Regions from separate parts of the Streptomyces sp. PSU-S4-23 genome, predicted to be linked through region 2. Evidence: riboswitches for the same ligand, from Rfam matches in the RefSeq annotation. Region 2 holds a riboswitch; each other region holds the start of a gene.

Region 1 (5,333 bases), 800 kb from region 2:
GGGTCTGGAAGGGTGTGCACATGCCATCACGCTCCTGATCCACCCGCCCGGATCGCGCCCCGGATCGCGCTCCGGGGCGCGCACGGAGCCGGCGCGCGGCCCGCGGCACACCCGCTGCTGCGTACGGCTCAGGTCCGGTCGATGTGCACGCTCGTCGACTTCACACGGGCCGTGGCCTCCGTCCCGACCTCCAGGCCCAGTTCCTCCACGGCCTCCCGGGTCAGCAGGGACACCAGACGGTGCGGCCCCGCCTGGATCGTGACCTGGGCGGCCACGTCACCGAGCTTGACGGCGGTGACGATGCCGGGGAACGCGTTGCGCGCCGAGGTGTACGAGGGGACCTCCTCGTCGCCGGTGCGGGCCAGCTCGACCGAGAACGCCGCCAGGTCCCTGCCGTCGATGACGCGGCGCCCGCTCTCGTCTCGCCGGGTCGCCACCCGCCCCGCGTCCGCCCACCGCCGCGCGGTGTCGGGGCTCACCCCCAGCAGACGGGCGGCCTGACCGATTGTGTAGGACTGCATGTGCGCCAAGATAGGCGCACGCACCGCCCCGGCCGAAACAGCCCCGGGGTGACCACCGGCGTGCCGGATCCGTGGAAACCGACGTGGCCGCCCTCACCCGCATGGGAAGATCCGGCGGCATGGGTGTGTCCTGGGCGGTGCGGAGCGTACGCGCGGCGGTGTTCGCCGTCGTCTGCGTGCTGCTCGCCGCCGGGGGCCATGCCCTGGCCACCGGCGCCGTTCCACCGGTGTGGGCGGACGCGGCCGCCTTCCTGCCCGTGTTCGCCGCCGCCGTGGCGCTCGCCGGGCGTGAGTGCTCGCTCCGTGCGATCGCCGCCGCGATGCTCACCGTGCAGGGTGCCCTCCACCTCGCCTTCGCGGCGGCCGGGCCGTCGCATGCGCCGATGCGTATGCCGGGCGTCTCCCACGCCATGCACGCGGCCTGCGAGCCGTGTGTGACGGCCTCCCGCGCAGTCGCCGCGCACCTGGCCGCCGCGCTGCTCGCCTCCTGGTGCCTGCGGCGCGGCGAGGCCGCCCTGTGGTCGCTGCTGCGCAAGGCGGTCACCTTCGTTCCGGGTCTGGTCGCCTGGTGGCGGCGTACGGCGCCGCCGCCCGTCCGCGTCAGAGCACCGCGCCCGCACGGCCGCAGGCGCCATCCGCTCAGGCAGGCACTGCCGCGCCATGCCCTGACCAGGCGCGGCCCGCCCCCGGTCGTCCCGTACGCGATCTGAACCCCCCATTGTCGAACACCAGTACGGAGTGTGCCCAGCCATGTCCCCGATGCGTACCACCCTGCGCCGCGCCGGCACCGTCGGCGCCCTCGCCGCCGCCTGCGTCCTCACCGCGGCGGGCGCGGCCTTCGCGCATGTCACCGTTCACCCCGAGAGCTATGCCAAGGGTGCCGCGGACGGCGTGCTGACCTTCCGGGTCCCCAACGAGCAGGACACCGCCGCCACGACCAAGGTCGAGGTCTTCCTGCCCACCGACCACCCGGTCCTGGGGGTGCTGGTCAGCCCGCAGAACGGCTGGACCGCGCAGGTGACCACCACCAAGCTCAAGAAGCCCGTCACCACGGACGACGGCACCATCACCGACGCCGTCTCCCAGATCACCTGGACCGGCGGGCGCATCCGCCACGGTCAGTACCAGGACTTCGACGTCGCCTTCGGCCGGCTCCCCGACGACACCGACCGGTTGACCTTCAAGACGCTGCAGACCTACTCCGACGGCACGGTCGCCCGCTGGATCGAGGAGACACAGGGGTCGGAGGAGCCGGAGAACCCGGCGCCGGTGCTCCGGCTGACCGCCAAGGGCGGCGCGGAGGAGGTCGGTCCGGCGGCGTCCTCCTCCACCGGCACGGAGAGGACGGGGACCTCCACCACCAAGGCCGCCTCGTCCGACGACTCCACGGCCCGCGGCCTCGGCATCGCCGGCCTGGTGGTGGGCGTCCTGGGCCTGGCCGCCGCGGGCTTCGCGATCGTCCGCGGCCGCACCCGCACCTCGGCGTCCGGGGAGAGCGACGACTGACGCGGTGACGGTGTTGTGTGGCCGCCGCGCTCTCTGGGACCCGGCAGACGCAAAGAGCGCGGCGGCTGCGAGAGCCCATCGTCGTCGGGCACTTGTGCCGACGCGGCCGCCGGGCCGCCACCGCCGGGTGGCCGAGCGCACCATGGCCCGGCTCGGTGGCAGCCGCCGCCGCGCCGGCTACGACGACCGCTAATCGGGTTGCCGCCGGCCGGCCCGGTCGGATAGGAAGCCTGCATGCTGAGGGGCGCCAAGGTCGGGCTCAGGGCCCGGCACGAGGACGACATACCGATCCTGCAGGCCGGGCTCTACGACGACGTGGTCAACCACTCGCGGGCCGACGGCCGGCCGTGGCGGCCGATCACGCCCGGCTCGAAGGACTCGCAGTTCGTGGTGGACGACAAGGAGCAGCGGCACGTCCCGTTCTCCGTGGTGGAGCTGGACGGCGGCACGCTGGTCGGCGACGCGATGCTGTGGAACATCGACAACCACAACCGGTCCGCGCACATCGGTGTGGGGCTGCTGCCGTCCTCGCGCGGCAAGGGCTACGGCACCGACGTGGTCGCGGTGCTGTGCCACTACGGTTTCGTCGTGCGCGGCCTGCAGCGGCTGCAGATCGAGACGCTGTCGGACAACGCCGCGATGCTGCGCTCCGCCGAGCGCAACGGCTTCGTCCGCGAGGGCGTACTGCGCTCCTCAGCCTGGGTGATGGGCGAGTTCCTGGACATGGTGCTGCTCGGGCTCCTCGCCCAGGACTGGAAGCCGGACCCCAGGGTCTGAGCCGCCGCCCGACGGGCACGGTGAGCCGGCCGCCGGGCAGCAGATCGATCGACGCGGGCGCGGCCTGCCATCGATCACGGCGACCGGCCGGCACCTGCCACTGCCACGCCCGCGGTCCGGCCGGATCCGGCGGTCAACTCCCGTCGGCGGGGCGGGGAGCCCACCGTTCCTCGACCTTCGCCAGCCGCCAGTAGGCGAGGGCGGCCGCCCACACGACCACGAACAGCCCGACGATGACGAAGCCCACGTTGCCGAGGTCGAGCCCCGCTATCCAGCCGGTGACCGCGTCCCGCAGGTCGAGCTTCTCGTGCAGGACGCCGACCAGTTCGATGGTGCCGATCAGGAAGGCCACCGCGATCGACAGTCCGGTGATCGTGAGGTTGTAGAACACCTTGCGCACCGGGTTGGAGAAGGCCCACTGGTAGGCGAAGTTCATGAACGTGCCGTCGAGGGTGTCGAACAGGCACATCCCGGCGGTGAACAGCAGCGGCAGGCACAGGATCGCGTACCAGGGCAGTCCGGCCGCCGCGCCCGAGCCCGCCATCACCATCAGCGTGACCTCGGTGGCCGTCTCGAAGCCGAGCCCGAACAGGAAGCCCAGCGGGTACATCTGGCCGGGGCGCGAGATCGTCCTGGTGAGGCGGCCGAGCACGCGGTTCATGAACCCCCGTGAGTCCAGGTGCCGTTCGAGCTCCTTCTCGTCGTACGTTCCCGAGCGCATCGACCTGAAGACCCTCAGGATGCCGGTGAGGGCGACCAGGTTGAGGGCGGCGATGAGGTAGAGGAACGTGCCGGCCACCGTGGTCCCCATGAAGCCCAGGACCTGGTGGGTGTGAGAGTTCTCGTTCGTGACCCGGTCGGCGAGCTGGGTGCCGGCCGCGATCATGACGGCCAGCAGGACCACCACGCTGGAGTGGCCGAGCGCGAACCAGAATCCGACGGACACCGGCCGCTTGCCGTCGGCCATCAGTTTCCGGGTGGTGTTGTCGATCGCGGCGATGTGGTCGGCGTCGAAGGCGTGCCGCATGCCCAGGGTGTACGCGGTCACACCGAGCCCGATGCCGAACGCCTTGGAGCCGACGGCGTAGTGCCCCGGCACCACCAGGAGGAACAGGATCCCGAAGGCGACCACGTGCAGGGCCGCGATCAGCGCCAGCAGCGCGGCGGTTCGCAGGGTGTCCTCGCGCCGCCACCGGAAGGACGCAGGGTTGGGCAGGGTCATACGGTCACGCTCCAGCACCTCGTGGATCACTTCGTGAGATGCCGTGGCCGGTCTCCTGGCTGACGGATCACCGCGCCCGTCCCAGCCTTCCCGGCCGCGTACGGCCAGTGGCGCCACCCGCGAACGGGCGGCACGGAACGGGAACTCCCCGATCACAGTGGCGAGGGCCGCTCCGGCCTGAGCCCCTGAGGGCTTTCACCGGTCTTCCCGAACACCACGGCCCGCCCACCTTAGGGCGGACCCCGCAATGCCTGCAAGGTTGCACAGTTGCGCAGATGTCCCGAGGTATCGAAGATCACACAGGGGCTCCTGGGACAATGGTCCGCATGCATCTCGTCCCCGCCGAACGCGCCGGCCGGCGCATCATCGACGGCAACCGGGTCTGCCAGGCCATCGAAGCCATCGGTGAGCCCGGAGCCGTGCGTGCCTGGGCCGACCGCTTCTCCCTGCTCGCCGATCCCGGCCGGCTCGCCCTGCTGCTCGCCCTGCACCGGGCCGGGCCGCTCGCCGTCTCCGATCTCGCCGTGGCGACCGGCATGAACGACCCGGCCGTCTCGCAGGCGCTGCGGCTGCTGCGGACGGCCGAGGTCGTCGCGGGGGAGAAGCAGGGGCGGATCGTCCGCTACCGGGTGACCGACTCGGTGATGCTGGAGCTTCTGGAACAAGTCACGTGACGGGCCGTCACTTCGGGGCCGCGGTCCCGCGCTCCAGAAGGATGTCCTGGCTCGACAGCGTCATCGGCGACGCGGAGAAGGCACGCAGCCGGACGCGGGTGCCCTTCGCGGGCAGGACGAGACGGCCGCCCGGCGCACGGAGCCGGTAGGTGGCCGTGGCGTGTGCGGGCACGGACGACGGACCGCGCAGCACCGTCCAGTAGCGGCTCATGCCCTGCCCGGTGGTCACCATGAAGTGGGGCTGGAGAGCCGCGTCGCCGGTGTTGCGCACACGGACCGTGAGCGTCTCCACGGTGAGGGGTGTGCGGGTCGAGCCGAGCGCCTGCATGCGCAACGGCGGCGAGCCGGTCGCCGCCACCGTGACGGCCACCAGGGACGGCAGCAGCAGGGCGGCGGCCAGCGCCGTCCGGGCCGCCGGGCGGCCCCGCAGCAGCCGCGGCTGCCAGGCGGTGGTGAAGGCGGTGGGCGGCACGGTGACGGCGGCCGCGAGCCACAGCGGCGTCATCAGCAGGTAGTAGCCGTCCTGCGAACGGGTCGCCAGGAAGAACGAGCACCAGGGCAGCACGGTCGCGGCGGGGCCCAGCCGGCGCACGAACAGCGCGAACACCGCCAGCAGGCCCGCCGCCAGCAGCA
Region 2 (5,333 bases):
GAAGCCCGGGTCGAGCAGGTTCGCGCTCTTCTTCGGCGGGTGGAGGGACATCACTGGCACGCCTCGCAGGACTCGGGGTTCTCAAGGGAGCAGGCGACCGCGCCGGGGTCCGGGGCGGCCTGCTGCGCGGGGACGGCCGCCCGGGCCGCGCGGGCGATGCGGGTCGCCGGGCGCGAGCGCAGGTAGTACGTCGTCTTCAGGCCCCGCTTCCAGGCGTACGCGTACATCGAGGAGAGCTTGCCGATGGTCGGCGTCTCCATGAACAGGTTCAGGGACTGGCCCTGGTCCAGGAACGGGGTGCGGGCGGCGGCCATGTCGATCAGCCCGCGCTGCGGGATCTCCCACGCCGTGCGGTACAGCGTCCGCACCTCCTCGGGGATCCAGGCGAAGTCCTGCACCGACCCGTTCGCCTCGCGCAGCGCCTCCCGGGTGCGGGCGTCCCAGACGCCCAGCTTCTTCAGGTCGTCGACCAGGTAGGAGTTGACCTGGAGGAACTCCCCGGACAGCGTCTCGCGCTTGAACAGATTGGAGACCTGCGGCTCGATGCACTCGTACACGCCCGCGATGGACGCGATGGTGGCGGTCGGCGCGACGGCGAGCAGCAGCGAGTTGCGCATGCCGACGGCCGCGATCCGTTCCCGCAGCGCCGCCCAGCGCTCCGGCCAGGCCGGTTCGACGTCGTAGTGGTCGGGGTGCAGCACACCCTGGGCGGTGCGGGTCTTCTCCCAGGCCGGCAGCGGGCCGTGGACCTCGGCGAGGTCGGCGGAGGTCTCGTACGCGGCGAGCATGATGCGCTCGGCGACACGGGTGGACAGCGCCTTCGCCTCGGGTGAGCCGAAGGGCAGGCGGAGCTTGAAGAACACGTCCTGCAGACCCATCACTCCCAGGCCCACCGGGCGCCACTCGGCGTTGGAGCGGCCCGCCTGCGCGGTCGGGTAGTAGTTGATGTCGACGACGCGGTCCAGGAAGGCGACGGCGGTACGGACCGTGGCGTCCAGCCGCTCCCAGTCGAGGTCGCCGCTCGCCGCGTCGGCGAACGCGCCGAGATTGACCGACCCCAGATTGCAGACCGCCGTCTCCCCGTCGTGCGTGACCTCCAGGATCTCGGTGCAGAGGTTGGAGGAGTGGATGACGTGGCCCGGCCGTGCCGTCTGGTTGCCGGTGCGGTTGGCGGCGTCCTTGAAGGTCATCCAGCCGTTGCCGGTCTGGGCGAGCGTGCGCATCATACGGCCGTACAGATCGCGGGCCGGGATGGTCCTGCGGGCGAGCCCGGCGGCCTCCGCCGCGCGGTAGGCGGCGTCGAACTCCTCGCCCCAGAGGTCGACCAGCTCCGGCACGTCGGACGGTGAGAACAGCGACCACGGCCGGTCGGCCTCGACCCGGCGCATGAACTCGTCCGGGACCCAGTGCGCGAGGTTGAGGTTGTGGGTGCGGCGGGCGTCCTCACCGGTGTTGTCCCGCAGTTCGAGGAACTCCTCGATGTCGGAGTGCCAGGTCTCCAGGTAGACCGCGGCGGCGCCCTTGCGCCGGCCGCCCTGGTTCACCGCGGCGACCGAGGCGTCCAGGGTCTTCAGGAACGGGACGATGCCGCCCGAGTGCCCGTTGGTGCCGCGGATGAGGGACCCGCGGGAGCGGATGCGGGAGAACGACAGCCCGATGCCGCCGGCGTGCTTGGAGAGGCGGGCGACCTGGTGGTAGCGCTCGTAGAGGGAGTCCAGCTCGTCCTTCGGGGAGTCGAGGAGGTAGCAGGACGACATCTGGGGGTGCCGCGTGCCGGAGTTGAAGAGCGTGGGGGAGGAGGGGAGGTAGTCGAGGCGGCTCATCAGCCGGTAGAGCGCGGCGACCTCGTCCACGGTCCGGGAGCCGGACTCCGGGCCGGGCACCGTGTCCCCGGCGAGGCCGCAGGCGACGCGCAGCATGAAGTACTGCGGTGTCTCGACGGTCTTGCGGGTGATCGGGTGCCGCAGGAGGTAGCGGCTGTGCAGGGTGCGCAGACCGAAGTAGCCGAAGCGGTCGTCGGCAAGGGGGTCCACGAGTGCGTCGAGCCGGTCGGCGTGCAGGCGCACGAACGCGGCGGTGCGGTCGGCGATGAGCCCTTCCCGGTGTCCGGTGGCGATGGACTCCGTGAACGACGTGACGCCCTGTGACGCGGCCTCGGCCCGGATCCCGATCGTCAGCAGCCGGGCGGCCAGCCTTGAGTACGCGGGATCCTCGGAGACGAGGCCGGCGGCCGCCTCCATGGCCAGTTCGCGCAGCTCCGCCTCGTCCGTGTGCGCCGACCGGCCGCGCAGCGCGGCGGCGGCGACCCGGCCGGGGTCGGCGTCCGGAAGGTCGGCGGTCAGCTCGGTCAGGGTCCGCAGCAGCGCGGCACCGGGACCGTCCCTCCCGTCGGTCACCGCCGGTGTCGCGGACGGAGTCGCTGACACCGGGTCGGCTGGCGCGATGGTCACGTAGGGCTCTCCCTCGCTCGGCACGGGGCCTTGCGGAGGGTGGGGCGGCTCACGAGCGCACGCGGCGTCGCGTCCACCGGCCCATTCCACGAGGCCCGGACGTCAGGGCGCCGGGCCGGACGGCCGGGCGCGCTGTCGGCAGGCCCTCGGACTGACGCTCGTACGCGCACGCGGAGGCGAACACGCAGAAGTACACCGTTGCGGGACAGTTCCGGATTCGCACCGGATTCCCCTGCGGCGACAGCGAGCATGAGCATACATCTTGTGCCGGGGTTCGATGTCACCCCCAGATGTTGTGTCCTGTCGGCTTCGGGGTGTGTCAGAGGGGCAACTCATAGGTGAGGAGGGCGAGGTCGAGGTGCGGGATCGGGTTCCAGTCGCGCCCGGGGGTGCGGACGAAGCCCAGGCGCTCGTAGATGCGGTGGGCGGTGCGCATCGTGTGCTGGGTCGACAGGACGATCCGCACGCAGCCGTCCGTGGCCCGCGCCCGGTCGACACAGGCGCGTACGAGGGCCTCGCCGATCCCCCGGCCCCGGGCCGCGTGGGAGACGGCGAGCATCCGTATCTCGGCCTCGCCGGGGCGGGCGATGTCCGCCATGGGGCCCCCGTCCGGCACGAAGGTCACCCCGCCGAGCACGCTCCCCCGGGCAGCGGGGACGCTCGTGCGCCCGATCGCCACCAGCACCTCTGCGGCGGCGGCCCGCTTGGCCACGTCCCTCAGCTCGCCGAGGTACTCGTCGCTCTCCCCGAAGTCCAGGAGGCCGTCTCGGAGGTACGCCTGTGCGGTGATCTCCCCGAGCGTCTCGTAGTCGCCGGGTTCCGCCCGCCGGATCACGATGTCCATGAGGGTCAGTGTGCAGGACGGGTACGACAACGGGCCGCCGGATCACTCCGGCGGCCCGTCCTCAGGTCCGGCTCAGTGTGCGGTGTCCGCCGTGGCCGGCGGCAGTTCCACCTGCACCCCGGGGTCGCCCGCGTCCGCCGTGTAGTCGCCCGGCTGGGTCTCGTCGACGCCTTCCGGAGCCTTGACCGCCTTCAGGACGAGGGTCAGCACCACGGTGACCGCGACGTTCAGCACGAACGCCGTCAGGCCGATGTAGCCCATCTCGCCGATGCCGGGGATCTCCTTCGCCGAGCCGCCGAAGTGCTTCTGGGTCGGGGAGGCGACGCCGTACGCGGCGATCGTGCCGTACACCATGCCGACCGCCCAGCCCGCCAGCAGCGCCCAGCGGTGGAACCAGCGGGTGAACAGGCCGCCGACCATGGCCGGGAAGGTCTGCAGGATCCAGATACCGCCGAGGAGCTGGAAGTTGATGGCCACCGTCTTGTCCATCGTCAGGACGAAGACCAGGGCGCCCACCTTCACCAGCAGCGACACGATCTTGGAGACCCTGGTCTCCTGGTGGGGCGTGGCATCCGGCTTGATGAAGTCCTTGTAGATGTTGCGGGTGAAGAGGTTCGCCGCCGCGATGGACATGATCGCCGCCGGGACGAGCGCCCCGATGCCGATCGCCGCGAACGCCACGCCCGCGAACCAGTCCGGGAACATGTCCTCGAACAGCTGCGGGATCGCCAGCTGGCCGTTCTGCACCTTGACACCGGCCGCGATGGCCATGAAGCCGAGCAGCGCGAGCAGACCCAGCATCAGCGAGTACAGGGGCAGGATCGTGGTGTTGCGGCGGATCACCTCACGGCTGCGTGAGGACAGCGTCGCGGTGATCGAGTGGGGGTACATGAACAGCGCCAGCGCCGAGCCCAGCGCGAGGGTCACGTATGTCCACTGGCCCGCCTCCGGGGTCACCAGCGCCCCGCGCGGCTTGCCCGTCGCCGGGTTCGTCTGCGAGAACGCCTGGCCGGCCTTGGTGAAGATGTCGTCGAAGCCGCCCAGCTTGATCGGGATGTAGATGATCGCCACCGCGATGACGATGTAGATCAGCGCGTCCTTCACGAACGCGATCAGGGCGGGCGCCCGCAGACCCGAGGAGTACGTGTAGGCCGCCAGCACGCCGAAGGCGATCAGCAGCGGCAGGTCCTTCACGAACCAGTGCGTGCTCGTGCCGCCGCCCACGCCCATCACGTCCAGCACGGCCTGGATGCCGACCAGCTGGAGCGCGATGTACGGCATCGTCGCCAGGATGCCGGTGACCGCCACCGCCAGCGACAGGCCCTTCGAGCCGAAGCGGCCGCGCACGAAGTCCGACGTCGTCACGTAGCCGTGCCGGTGCGACACCGACCACAGACGGGGCAGGAACATGAAGATCAGCGGGTAGACCAGGATCGTGTACGGCACCGCGAAGAAGCCCATCGCGCCCGCCGCGTAGATCGCCGCCGGCACGGCCACGAAGGTGTACGCCGTGTAGAGGTCGCCGCCGAGCAGGAACCAGGTGATCCAGGTGCCGAACGACCGTCCGCCCAGGCCCCATTCGTCCAGGGTGTGCTCGTTGTCGGCCTTGCGCCAGCGTGCCGCCAGGAAGCCCATGACGGTCACGGCCAGGAAGAAGAAGACGAAGACGCCGAGCGCCACGCCGTTCACGCCGTCCTTCATTCCGCCGCACCGCCCTTCTTCGAGGCCTGGGCGCGCTGGTCACGCTGCCACAGCTTGTACGCGATCATCGTCAGCGCCGTGGAGATCAGCACCCACAGCATCTGGTACCAGTAGAAGAAGGGGATGCCGATGAAGGCCGGGTCCGTCTTGGCATAGGACCCGACCCACAGCATCGCGACAAAAGGAGCTAGGAGGCAGAGGGCGATGACGACGCGCACAGGCGTCACCACCGCCGTCCCTCTTGCGGTGGGCTCGTTCGACATGGGCGGCTCCGTCTCCTCACTGATCACTGGGGGTAACGCGCAGGCAATGTAGGTGACGGTGTCTGGAATGCGGAA
Region 3 (5,333 bases), 4.2 Mb from region 2:
GGGGTACACCAGGGGCAGGTCGCCGAGGACGGCGTCCGGCGCGCAGCCCCGGCCGAGACCGAGGCCCTTGCCCGGCAGCCACTCCATGGTGCCGTGCTTGCCCATGTGCACCACGGCGTCGGCCCGGAACGTGTTCTCCAGCCAGCGGTACGCCGCCATGTAGTGGTGCGACGGCGGCATGTCGGGGTCGTGGTAGATCGCGATCGGGTTCTCGCCGAAGCCGCGCGGCGGCTGGATCATCACGACGACGTTCCCGAACCGCAGCGACGCCAGCACGATGTCGTCGCCGTCGACGTACAGGCCGCCCGGCGGCTCGCCCCACGCCCCGGTCATCGCGTCCCGCAGCCCCGGGTCGAGCGCCTCGAACCACGCCCGGTAGTCGGCGAGGGGCACCCGCGCGGGCGCGGCGGCCAGCTGCTCCTCCGTCAGCCACTCCACGTCATGGCCGCCGGCCGCGATGAGCCGGTGGATCAGCTCGTCGCCCTCCGCGGGGTGCCCCTCGACGGCGTACCCCGCGTCGCGCAGCGCGTCCAGGACCCGTACCGCCGACGCGGGCGTGTCCAGGCCGACCGCGTTGCCGACCCGCGAGTGCTTGGTCGGGTAGGCGGTGAAGACGAGCGCGATCCGCTTGTCGGCGTTCGCCGTGTGCCGCAGCCGCGCGTGCCGTACGGCGATCCCGGCGACCCGCGCCGCCCGCTCCGGGTCGGCCGCGTACACCGGTACGCCGTCCGGGCCCTGCTCCTTGAAGGAGAAGGGGACCGTGACGAGGCGGCCGTCGAACTCCGGGATCGCGACCTGCATGGCCGCGTCCATGGGGGAGAGGGCGGCGTCGGACTCCTCCCACGCGGCGCGGGAGGAGGTCAGGCACAGGCCCTGGAGCACCGGGGCACCCAGGTCCGCGAGCGCCCCGACGTCCCAGGACTCCTCTTCGCCGCCCGCCGACGCCTGGGAGGCGTGCGTGCCGCCGGCGGCGAGGACGGTGGCCACCAGGGCGTCGGCCCCCGACAGCAGCGCGTACAGCCCCGGGTCGGCGCCGCGCAGCGAACCGCAGAACACCGGCAGGGCGTTGGCGCCCTTCGCCTCGATCGCGTCGCACAGCGCGTCCACGAAGGCGGTGTTGCCGCTCAGTTCATGGGCCCGGTAGAAGAGCACGCCGACGGTGGGCCGCCCCTCGACGTGCCCCCGCTCCCCATGGACCCCGTACTCGGGCATCGTGCGCGGCTCGACGAACCCCTCACCGGTCAGCAGCACGGTGTCGGACAGGAACCGGGCCAGTTCCGCGAGGTTGGCGGGGCCGCCCTCCACGAGGTAGCGCAGCGCCTCGGCCACGACACCCGCGGGCGCGGACGACTCGGCCATCAGCTCGGCGTCGGGCACGGACTCTCCGCCCAGCAGCACGGTCGGGACACCGCAGGCCCTCAGCCGGGCGAGCCCGTCCTCCCAGGCGCGCTTGCCGCCCAGCAGACGTACGACGGCGATGTCCGCGCCCTCCAGGAGGGCGGGCAGCTCGGTGTCGACGTCCACCCGGACCGGGTTGCCGATCCGGTAGGGCGCGCCGGAGGCACGGGCCGCCAGCAGATCCGTGTCGGCGGTCGACAACAACAACACTGTGCTCATGCGGGCGCTCCCGGGGGAATGAAGGGCAGTCCTGGCGGCGCGCCCGACTCGATGAGCCGCCACAGCGCGTCCGTGTCCGCGTGCTGTTCGATCAGGTCGCCGAGCCGGTCGAGCTGCTCCTCGCGCAGCGCGGCGAACGACGTGTCGGGCGCGGGCACGAAGCGGCGGCCCGCGGCGGCCGCCACCTCGCGCAGGAACGCCCGCCGGAAACCGTCCGACTCCAGGGAGCCGTGCCAGTGGGTGCCCCAGGTCTGACCGACCCGGCAGCCGTCGAGGAAGGGATCGCCACCGGTGACCTCGGCGACCCCGTGGTGGATCTCGTACCCCTCGACGCGCTCGCCGAGGGCCTTTCCGGCGGGCCGGGTCAGGGTCTTCTCCCGTGCGAACCGGACCCGCACCGGCAGCACCCCCAGCCCCTCGACGTGTCCCCTGCGGCTCTCCACCTCGTCCTCGATGTGCTCGCCGAGGATCTGGAAACCGCCGCAGACACCGAGGACCGGGCGCCCTTCCGCGGCCCTGCGCACCAGGGCGTCCGCGAGGCCGCGTTCGCGCAGCCACTCCAGGGCCCTGACGGTGCCGCGGGTGCCGGGGACGACGACGAGGTCGGCGTCGGCCAGCTCCTCGGGCCGGTCCACGAACCGGACCGCCACGCCCGGCTCGGCGGCCAGCGCGTCCACGTCGGTGAAGTTGGACATGAGGGGGACGGCGCACACGGCGACCCGCAGCACGTCCTCGCCGAACGGCGCGGCGATCCGAGACTCGCGTACGGCACCCCGGAGGGACACCCGCAGCCCGTCCTCCTCGTCGATCCCGAGGCCGTGCCGGAACGGCAGCACGCCGTAAGTCCGCCGTCCGGTGAGCCCGTGCAGCATGTCGAGCCCCGGCTCCAGCAGTGAGACGTCGCCGCGGAACTTGTTGACGAGGAATCCGGCGACGAGCTCCTGGTCCTCGCGCGAGAGCAGCGCGACCGTGCCGAAGAAGGAGGCGAACACGCCACCGCGGTCGATGTCGCCGACGACGAGGACGGGGAGCCGGGCGTTGCGGGCGATCCCCATGTTCACGATGTCGGTGCGCCGCAGATTGATCTCGGCAGGACTGCCGGCCCCCTCGCAGATCACCGCGTCGTAGGTGCCCCGCAACTCGGCGAGGCAGTCCAGGACGGTGCCGAGAAGCTGCCGTTGCCGCCCCCCGTGGTACCCGCGTGCGCTCAGCTCGCCGACCGGCCTGCCGAGCAGCACGACCTGGCTGCTCTGCTCGCCGCCCGGCTTGAGCAGTACGGGGTTCATCAGCGCGGTCGGCTCGGTACGGCACGCCTGGGCCTGCATGGCCTGCGCCCGCCCGATCTCGGCGCCCTCACGGGTGACGAAGGAGTTGAGGGACATGTTCTGCGCCTTGAAGGGCGCGACCTTCACTCCCTGCCGTACCAGCCAGCGGCAGATCCCGGCGGCGACGACGCTCTTGCCGGCGTCGGAGGTGGTGCCGGCGACGAGGAGTCCGCCGCTCATGAGGTGTGTCCCTTCGCGAGAAGCCGTCGGGCCGCGAGGCGCCCGGCGAGGGTGACGCCGAGCGCGAGCCCGCTGACCCCGCGGGAGAGCCGTACCGCCCGTTCGATGTCGTCCGTGCGCACCGCGCGCCCCGCCGCGTTGAGGACGGGCCGGTGCTCGACGCGGCCCCCGTACGACAGCGTTCCGCCCAGCCGTACGCCCAGGGCACCCGCGAACGCGGCCTCCACCGGGCCCGCGTTGGGGCTCGGATGCCGCGCGGCGTCGGCACGCCAGGCGCGCACGGCGCCGCGCGGATCGGGGCCGGAGGCCGCCGCGAGGAGGGCTGTCAGCCGTGCCCCCGGCCATCCGGCGAGGTCGTCGAGCCGGGCGGACGCCCACCCGAACCGCCGGTACCGGGGCGAGACGTGGCCCACCATGGCGTCGAGGGTGTTGACGGCACGGAAGCCGGCGAGCCCGGGCACACCGGCGACGGCTCCCCACACCAGCGCGCCCACCACGGCGTCGGAGGTGTTCTCGGCGACGGACTCCACGACCGCCCGCGCGATCCCGTCGGCGTCGAGCGCCTGGGGGTCCCGTCCGCACAGATGGGGCAGCCGCGCACGGGCGGCCCCGATGTCCCCCGCCTCCAGGGAGCGCCCGACGGCCCGCGCCTCCCGCGCCAGGGACGTCCCCCCGACGACGGCCCAGGTGGCGGCGGCGGTCAGGACCAGGGACGCGGCGCGCGAGGGGCGCGCGACGGACGCGGCCAGCGCCGCCGTCGCCACGGCGCCCCCGGCGCACACGGCGGTGTGCAGCGCGCCCCACCCGCGGTGGTCCCGCCACAACACCCGCTCCACGACGCCCGCGGCCCGCCCGAACGCGGCGACCGGATGCCCTCGGCGCGGATCGCCGAGCAGGAGGTCACCGAGGAGGCCGGCGGCGGCGCCGTACGCGAAGACGCGATCGGCACCCATCGGCTCAGCCGACCGTGGGGTCGGGCAGGGGGCGGGTACGGAACCTCGATCGGCAGCCGCGCATGGCGATATGTCCTCACTCAGGGTGTCCACGCCCTGGTTCGATGAGACCGGCGGTGAGAGTTCCTGGCTCCCGGGACGTTCCTTCCCGGTGACAGTGGCGGGACCGCGCCGGACTTGCACCGGCTTCCTCTCCTGCCGCCGTGGTGGCCCCGGCAGTCCACCACGCCTCCGGAACACCCGTCAACTGGGTCTTGACCTGCGACGCTGCGGTGTGCTGAGCCCCACACCGCTGAAATATCGTCAGCCAACCGAATCGGCGCTATCTGTGCTCTTTCCGCGCGGGGAAGCTGGGAAGACTAGGGACGGCACTACGAACGAATCGGCATGACCAACGCGAAGAGCGCCGACGAGCGGCATTGGGTGATTCGTTGCGGGGAGACGAACCTGGTGTGGCCGGGCCTCTGTTGCCTGTGGCAGCGGTGGGACACGGCGCTCGGGAGCGTCACGGTGAGGACGCTGTGTCGGTGCGCTGACTGGTGAGTGGAGGTCGGTGTGATCGGCAGGGACCCGACGGGGCGGGTGTGGCGCAAGAGCAGTCACTCGGGAGGGGACAACAACGACTGCGTCGAAGTGACCGTGGAGACAGCGCACGTGCTCGTGCGTGACTCGAAACGGCGGGCCGGGCCGGTGCTCGTCTTTCGCCGTGCCGCGTGGTGTGGTTTGCTGGCTGGACTTGAGAACCCGGCGGCCGGCGGTTTCTGAAGGGGCCGTCCAGAGGGCGGGAGGGGACCCGTATGGCAGACAGGGCCAGGGATGTCTCGGCACGCGCGGGCGGTCCCCACACTCCGCGCCCGTCCTTGTCGGCGGCGGCCCCGCTGGCACTCTTCTCCTTGACCACGGGGGTGTTCGCGGTGGGCGTCGGAGCGCTCGCCGCGCTGCTCGTACCGGGATCCACGGCGCGGGCCCTGGTCTGGCTCGTGGTGACGATCGTCGCGGCCGCCAGCGCCGGGCTGTGGTGGGGCCTCACCCCCGTCACGGAGCGTCTCCGTGTTCTCGACCGGGCTGTGGCGACGGTTCGTCCGCGGGGCTCGGGGACCCGCTGAGCCCGGGCGCGCGCGGCGCCGACGAGCGGCCGCGCAGCGACCGGCCGACGCAGGCCGCGAGCACGGTGACGGCGGCCGCGCCGAGTACCCCGACCACCGTCGTGGTCAGGGGGGTCAGAGCGTCCAGCGCGAGGCTGGGCGCCACCCGGGCG

Evidence for each region. Region 2 has a riboswitch for cobalamin ahead of ACZ79I_RS26835 (ribonucleoside-diphosphate reductase subunit alpha). Riboswitches for the same ligand answer to the same signal wherever they lie in the genome.
Region 1: linked by a shared signal. The riboswitch ahead of nicT (Nickel transporter NicT) and the one ahead of ACZ79I_RS26835 (ribonucleoside-diphosphate reductase subunit alpha) in region 2 are both predicted to bind cobalamin.
Region 3: linked by a shared signal. The riboswitch ahead of ACZ79I_RS08425 (cobalamin biosynthesis protein) and the one ahead of ACZ79I_RS26835 (ribonucleoside-diphosphate reductase subunit alpha) in region 2 are both predicted to bind cobalamin.

What each region holds. Positions count from the first base shown of each region.
Region 1 is NZ_JBVMUU010000002.1:6,651,934-6,657,266, forward strand. Features, by position in the region: gene ACZ79I_RS30265 (TOBE domain-containing protein) at 129-521, opposite strand; gene ACZ79I_RS30270 (hypothetical protein) at 623-1,231, shown strand; gene ACZ79I_RS30275 (YcnI family copper-binding membrane protein) at 1,272-2,027, shown strand; gene ACZ79I_RS30280 (GNAT family N-acetyltransferase) at 2,262-2,804, shown strand; gene nicT (Nickel transporter NicT) at 2,938-4,026, opposite strand; cobalamin riboswitch at 4,055-4,260, opposite strand; gene ACZ79I_RS30290 (ArsR/SmtB family transcription factor) at 4,353-4,700, shown strand; gene ACZ79I_RS30295 (hypothetical protein) at 4,708-5,333, opposite strand, start outside.
Region 2 is NZ_JBVMUU010000002.1:5,849,073-5,854,405, forward strand. Features, by position in the region: gene ACZ79I_RS26830 (ribonucleotide-diphosphate reductase subunit beta) at 1-51, opposite strand, end outside; gene ACZ79I_RS26835 (ribonucleoside-diphosphate reductase subunit alpha) at 51-2,450, opposite strand; adenosylcobalamin-variant (AdoCbl-variant) riboswitch at 2,583-2,694, opposite strand; gene ACZ79I_RS26840 (GNAT family N-acetyltransferase) at 2,770-3,294, opposite strand; gene mctP (monocarboxylate uptake permease MctP) at 3,367-4,995, opposite strand; gene ACZ79I_RS26850 (DUF3311 domain-containing protein) at 4,992-5,258, opposite strand.
Region 3 is NZ_JBVMUU010000002.1:1,668,447-1,673,779, reverse strand. Features, by position in the region: gene cobN (cobaltochelatase subunit CobN) at 1-1,617, opposite strand, end outside; gene ACZ79I_RS08430 (cobyric acid synthase) at 1,614-3,122, opposite strand; gene ACZ79I_RS08425 (cobalamin biosynthesis protein) at 3,119-4,075, opposite strand; cobalamin riboswitch at 4,177-4,315, opposite strand; gene ACZ79I_RS08420 (DUF397 domain-containing protein) at 4,619-4,840, shown strand; gene ACZ79I_RS08415 (hypothetical protein) at 5,111-5,333, opposite strand, start outside.